Filimonas effusa: one gene and its partner. The protein of the gene in region 1 interacts with the protein of each later gene in a pairwise test. Links are inferred from orthologs where the notes say so. Each region holds a gene or a part of one and is shown in the gene's direction. Other genes may lie near its edges. The genes, in order: abc-f and ESB13_RS10690.

Region 1 (3,218 bases):
GTATAAGTTATCGGACAGGATGTTGAAGGAGCGTCTTTTGCCCTCGATCGTTTTTTCGCCTGCGATGGCCTGCGCTTCAGCGTTTATTCCTTCAGAAAAAGAGCGGGCGGTGAGGATGATGGCGGAATCGGCTTTCAGCTCGTTCAACGGCACTTTAGAGACGCTGGCGGCCAGGGCATTGGCTGCGGCGCTGGCCTGGGCAGTATCCCATTCTACAAATGCATTCTTAAGTGTATAATATTTAGCTAACAAATCGTTAAAGGCGGTATTAAAGGCTGCGGAGTTTTTGCTGATGGCCAAAGCTTCCTGTTTTGGCGCTTCGGGCTTATCGGATTTTTTGGTATAAGAGAAATAGGCTACTACGGCAACCGCCACTACTACAATTATTAATACTAACTTTTTCATCCGCGAATTTTTAATTGAAGAATAAAGATAGCCGCTTCACGCGCTTTTCTTTTAGTTTTGCGGCAATTTAATTGAGTTATGTTAATTGGATTGAACAATGTGACCTTCGAATTCGGGGCAAGGGTAATAGTATCGGAAGCCACCTGGCATATACATCCGGGAGAAAGGATTGGGTTGATAGGCTATAATGGAACCGGGAAATCCACTATGCTGAAATTGCTGGTAGGACAATATACCCCTTCTGTTGGTACGGTTGAAAAGGGACGGGACACCACTATTGGTTACCTGCACCAGGACCTGTTAAGTTTCGACACCAATGATTCTATCCTGGAGGTGGCGATGGGGGCTTTCGAGCGGATCAAACAACTGGAGAAAGAGATTGAAACGCTGGGTCATCAGCTGGAAGCTACCAGCGATGAAAAGCTGCTTGAGCAATATACCGACAAACTGCATGAACTTGAAGTGCTGGGTGGTTATACCATTCATCACCGTACAGAGGAAGTATTGCAGGGTCTGGGTTTCAGCAATACCGATCTGCAACGTCCGTATAAGGAGTTCAGCGGGGGCTGGCGTATGCGTGTGCTGCTTGCGAAGATGATATTGCAGCAGCCCGATGTGTTACTGCTTGATGAACCTACGAACCACCTCGACCTTCCTTCTATCGAGTGGCTGGAGAAATACCTGCAGCATTACCAGGGCAGCGTGGTTATTGTAAGTCACGATAAATATTTCCTGAACCGTATGGTGAATAAGATCGTGGAGCTGTACCAGCAGCGGCTGCATATTTATTCCGGCAACTACGCGTTTTACGAGCAGGAGAAAGAGATCCGTGTAGAACTGCAGCAGCGTGCCTACGAGAACCAGCAGGATTATATCCGTCAGCAGGAGCGTTTCATTGAACGCTTTAAAGCCAAAGCCAGTAAGGCTGCGGCTGCGCAAAGCGCCATGAAGCGTCTGGATAAAATTGAGCGTATAGACCAGGTTGAAATTGAGCGTCCGAACCTCCGGATCAATTTCCAGGTAGATAAGCAGCCCGGCAAAGTATTGGCTGAGCTGAAAGGCGTCACCAAGAAATTCGGGGAGAATACCATTATTGAAAATGCCGTAGCTGAAATAGAGCGCGGTGATAAAATAGCGCTTATCGGCGCCAACGGTAAGGGTAAATCTACCGTGCTGCGCATTATTGCCGGCACCGAGCCTTACAGCGGCGAGCGCGTATGGGGGTATAACGTAGACGAAAGTTTTTATGCGCAGCACCAGCTTGAAGCACTGGATCTGAACAATACCATCCTGGAAGAAATGCAAACCTGCCGGAGCGGAAAAACAGAACTGGAACTCCGTTCACTGCTGGGTTGTTTCCTTTTTGGCGGTGACGATACCGATAAACGGATCAAAGTATTAAGCGGTGGTGAAAAAGCCAGGGTGGCGCTCGCGAAGGTAATTGTGAGCAAGGCCAATTTCCTGATGCTTGACGAACCTACGAACCACCTTGATATGCACAGCGTAGAGCTGCTGGCCAACGCATTGAACAAATACGAAGGCAGTATCATCTTCGTTAGTCACGACCGTTATTTCATTTCGGAGACTGCCAACAAGATCTGGGAGATCGTGGATCACGAGATCAAAGAGTTCAAGGGTACTTATAAGGAGTATATGGAATGGAAAGAGCGGATGGCCAGGCAACAAAAGGCGCAGGCGCAGGCGAATGCCAATAGCGGCGGAAAGGCTGTTCCTGAAAAGAAAGCGGCACCGGCCCCCACTCCTGCCAAAGCACCTGTAAGCCAGGAGCAGAAGAAAGAGCAACAGAAGATCCAGAAGGATTTCAATAAAGCGGAAAAGGACCTGGCGCAGCTGCAATCGGAAAAGGCGAAGCTGGAAGAAGCGATGGGTAACCCGGACAACTATTCAGACAAGCAAAAGTTCACTAAACTGGAGCAGGAATACCGGACCGTCCAGGAGAAGATCACTGAAGTGACGCGTGTGTATGAGGCCTTATTCGAGAAGGTGATGGAGATGGAATAGCTAACAACAGGTTGCAAAAACAGATAGAGAGGCTTTAGGTGTTCCTAAAGCCTCTTATTTTTTATAGTACCGTTTCTTTATTTTCCCAGGCTTTCACAAAATCGGAAACCAGGTAGCTGATGAGTTTACCTGTGGAGTCGCTTCTGCGGCCGTCGAGCAGCTGAGTGGCGCCTTCACAAATGTGGAGGTAGGCCGGGCTCGTTTCGCGGGCTGCCATATGAACATACTGGCGGGCCTGCAGGGTGGAGACGCCGGCAGGGGAAACCGCGCTGCTGAGGGTAGATTCGATGCTGTCGAGATCGAGTTCGAGCCCGCAGCGGTTGCCTTCGGTGAAATTTGCGGCGTGAAGTACGGCTTCGGTAAAACTATACTTTCCACGCAGGAAAATGTCTTCATAAGTCACCAGATCAAAGAAGGGGTTGTTCACGAGATCCATCCAGGAGTTCTGGGGCAGGTAGTTTTCGTGTAAGCCTACGATGCAATATTTTTCGAGATAGCCGTCGTCTTCGGCATAACGGAACGGGTTGCCGCTATGGCGTCCTTCGGCGGGGCGGTAATCGGCGTGTGCGTCGAGATTGATGACATTGATCTGGGCAAGCGGCAGGATGCCAGCCTGGTATAATCCTTTTGCTGCGCCTTTGATACATGGGTAGGCGTTGTTGTGTCCGCCACCGATAACGATGGGTATTTTGCCGTGTTGCGCCACCAGTTTCACCACATGCTCCACTTCATCGTCGATGGTTTTTACGGCGTGGCGGTAGGCTTCTATTCTTTCATCGGGGCTTCCGGCG
Region 2 (3,607 bases), 1.5 Mb from region 1 along the record:
TTAACCGGTTGGTATACCGTATAAAGATGTAAGATTGAACTATGCTTTTGCTGCCAGAGCAGTTTTCTTGGCGAGCTTACTTTTCAGGTTGGCTGCCTTGTTCTTATGAATAACACCGCGTTTAGCCAGTTTGTCAATCATAGACACTACAGAAGGCAATTGCTCGTCATATGCTTTCTCTTCTTTCAAAGCTTTCAGACCACGAACTGCATTACGGGTTGTTTTACCATAATAACGGTTCCTGTCCCTGCGCTTTGCGGCCTGGCGCACATCTTTCTTTGTAGCTGAATGGTTTGCCATTTAATATTTCTTTTTTCGGACGGCGAAGGTAGGCAAAAAACTGAAAAGTCAAAAAGAAAATCGCAAAAAAATAAAAACCTGCCCAAACATTACGTTAAAGTAGCTGTTATTAAATGTATTTTATACGCTTATACGGTTATTTTTTTAGTTTTTACTATTTGGTTTTGACTTACTCCCGATATTTGCAGTCAATTCTTTCAAAACATATAATATCTTTCAAAACTTAGGACAAATCAGCTTGGCATGAAAGACTTTTCATATATAACGAATTCGCATCCAGCTTTTATTGAGCGTTTATACCAGGAATATACAGAGAATCCAACCAGTGTCGATCCCGAATTTAAGAAGTTTTTTGAAGGTTTCGATTTCGCGATAGGTCAGGTAAATGGCAATGGAAAGGCCTCCGGCGGTTCTGTTGATTCAAGCCAGCTGGCAAAGGAATTCTCGGTATACCAGTTAATTCAGGCCTATCGTAAAAAGGGGCACCTGGTAGCAAAAACCAACCCTATCAGGCCACGTAAAGACCGCAGGGCTAATCTAGAATTATCTTATTTCGGTTTATCTGACGCTGATCTGAACAGCAGTTTTGAAGCGGGTAAGTTCATAGGACTGGGCAAAACCATTTTGAAGGCCATCATCGACAAGCTGGTTAAATGTTATACCAGTTCGGTAGGTGTGGAGTACAGTGCGCTTAACGCTATGGAGCGTATTGAATGGCTGGCCCAGGCTGTGGAAGAGCGTATGCTTAAGCAGGTGCCGCTTGAACAAAAGCGTGGTATTCTTGAAAAGCTTAACCAGGGGGTGATCTTCGAAAAGTTCCTTCATACCAAATATATAGGCCAGAAACGCTTTTCACTTGAAGGCGGCGAAAGCCTTATACCGGCAATGGACGCCATCATCAACCAGGCTGGCGCCAATGGCGTGAAGGAAGTGGTGATAGGTATGGCGCACCGTGGGCGTTTAAATGTGCTTGCGAATATTCTCGGTAAAACTTATGAGCAGATCTTCAGCGAGTTTGAGGGGATTATTCCTGCCGACAGGACCTGGGGCAGCGGCGACGTTAAATACCACCTGGGTTTCAGCAGTGAGCATGAGTCGCCTGCAGGTCATAAACTGAACCTACAGCTTTGTCCCAATCCATCCCATCTTGAGGTTGTTAATCCTATTGTTACGGGCTTTGCGCGTTCGAAGGCGAATGTATTATACAATGCAGAATACGATAAAACCCTTCCTATATTAATACATGGTGATGCTGCTTTGGCGGGCCAGGGTATTGTATATGAGATTGCCCAGATGAGTGAACTGGAAGGGTACAATGTAGGTGGTACGCTGCATATTGTTGTAAACAACCAGATTGGTTTTACGACAGACTTTGATGATGCGCGCAGCTCGGACTATTGTACTGCTGTTGCCTCCATTACGCAGGCTCCCGTGTTTCATGTAAACGGCGACGATATTGAAGCTGTTGTAAAAGCTGTGGAGATTGCTGCGGATTACCGTCAGCGTTTTAAAGCTGATATCTATATCGATATACTTTGTTACAGGCGTCATGGTCATAACGAGGGTGATGAACCTAAGTTTACGCAGCCGAGCCTTTATGCACTGATCGAGAAACATCCGAATCCAAGGGAAGTATATACGCAGTACCTGGCGCAGAATGGCGAACCTGAAGCCAAAGACATGGCCAAGGATATGGAGAAGAAATTCTGGGCCGATCTGCAGGAGCGTTTAGATGAAGTACGTCAGAAGCCCATTCCTTATACTTTACAGGAGCCTGAATTGTGGTGGCGCGAATTGCGCCGTTCGAATGAGGGCGACTTTGATGCTTCGCCGGTTACGGCCATCAAAGAAGAGGCGTTCAAACGTTTATTCGACGGCCTGATGAAGTGGCCTGCAGATTTCAGTCCGCTTAAGAAAGTGGACAAACTGCTGCAGGACAAGATCAAATTATTTGAAGCGGAGAAGAAGGTTGACTGGGCTACTGCGGAGCTGCTTGCGTACAGCAGTATACTGGTAGAGGGCAAGGATGTGCGGCTGAGCGGTGAAGACGTGAAGCGGGGTACTTTTTCTCACAGGCATGCCGTGTTATTCGATGAATCGACCAATAAACAATACAACCGTTTGAACCACTTCCAGGAGAAGCAGGGTAAGTTCCGTGTATTCAACTCTTTACTGAGTGAATATGGGGTAATGGGCTTTGATTACGGTTATGCGATGGCGAACCCCAATGCGCTTGTTATTTGGGAGGCGCAGTATGGTGATTTCGTGAATGGTGCACAAATGGTGATTGATCAGTATATTACAAGTGCGGAACAGAAATGGGGTACTATGAATGGTATGGTATTGTTATTACCGCATGGTTATGAAGGCGGTGGGCCTGATCACTCCAGTGCCCGCCTGGAGCGTTTCCTGCAAAGCAGTGCCGAGCAGAATATGGTTGTCACCAATATTACTACGGCAGCCAACTTTTTCCATGCGCTGCGCCGTCAGCTTGCATGGCCTTTCCGTAAGCCAATGGTGAATATGTCGCCGAAGGCCAATCTTCGTCATGCAGGCAGCTATAGTGCTGTTGAAGAGTTTACCAACGGAGGGTTTAAAGAGGTGATAGACGATCCTGCTGCTACCAATGCAGGGCTTGTGAAGAAAGTGTTGTTCTGTTCCGGTAAGATCTATTTTGAGCTTGCGGAGAAAAAGCAAAAAGAAAACAGGGAAGATATTGCGATCGTTCGATTGGAGCAGATCTATCCTTTACCGGTGAAACAGCTGGAGGAGCTGTATCAGAAATATAACCGGGCTGTATGGTTCTGGGTTCAGGAAGAGCCGCTGAATATGGGTGCGGCGTCGTTCCTGCAAATGAACCTGAAGACCATCAACTATGGTGTTATCAGCCGCAATGCCAGCGCTTCTACCGCTACCGGTTTTGCGAAAGTGCATGCTGCCGAGCAGGCCGATATCCTGGATACAGCATTTAGTATTTAATTTACCGTACCGAAGAATATACTAACATAATAGAATGTTATGATCGAAATTAAAGTACCAACAGTAGGAGAGTCAATTAATGAAGTAACACTGTTGAAATGGACCAAAAAGGATGGAGATTACGTTGAGCGCGATGAGGTGATAGCAGAACTGGAAAGCGAAAAAGCCACCTTTGAAGTAAATGCCGAGCAGGCAGGCGTTTTAAAAACCGTAGCCCAAGAAGGTGATACTCTTGAAATTGGTTCTGTACTGGCCAACATTGATGAATCGGCTGCCAAGCCAGCCGGTGATACTGCCGGTGAAGCCAAGCCTGCAGCGGCACCCAAAG

The links.
Region 2: the proteins of abc-f (region 1) and ESB13_RS10690 interact in binary tests that used the Escherichia coli proteins (3 or more experiments, as listed by UniProt). The link is inferred for Filimonas effusa from one-to-one orthologs.

Annotation. Positions count from the first base shown.
Region 1 is NZ_SDHZ01000001.1:1,365,161-1,368,378, forward strand. Bases 62-2,955 are described here. They hold abc-f (ribosomal protection-like ABC-F family protein), read left to right. Parts: upstream 62-483; coding sequence 484-2,427; downstream 2,428-2,955. Other genes in these bases: ESB13_RS04985 (DUF3347 domain-containing protein), read right to left, coding at 62-405; ESB13_RS04995 (formimidoylglutamase), read right to left, coding at 2,489-2,955. Also shown: more of ESB13_RS04985, read right to left, coding at 1-61; more of ESB13_RS04995, read right to left, coding at 2,956-3,218. UniProt on the Escherichia coli protein: Genetic data indicate it may be involved in ribosome assembly or function.
Region 2 is NZ_SDHZ01000001.1:2,830,486-2,834,092, reverse strand. Bases 197-3,479 are described here. They hold ESB13_RS10690 (2-oxoglutarate dehydrogenase E1 component), read left to right. Parts: upstream 197-543; coding sequence 544-3,279; downstream 3,280-3,479. Other genes in these bases: odhB (2-oxoglutarate dehydrogenase complex dihydrolipoyllysine-residue succinyltransferase), read left to right, coding at 3,319-3,479; rpsT (30S ribosomal protein S20), read right to left, coding at 197-300. In the rest of the region: more of rpsT, read right to left, coding at 40-196; more of odhB, read left to right, coding at 3,480-3,607. UniProt on the Escherichia coli protein: E1 component of the 2-oxoglutarate dehydrogenase (OGDH) complex which catalyzes the decarboxylation of 2-oxoglutarate, the first step in the conversion of 2-oxoglutarate to succinyl-CoA and CO(2).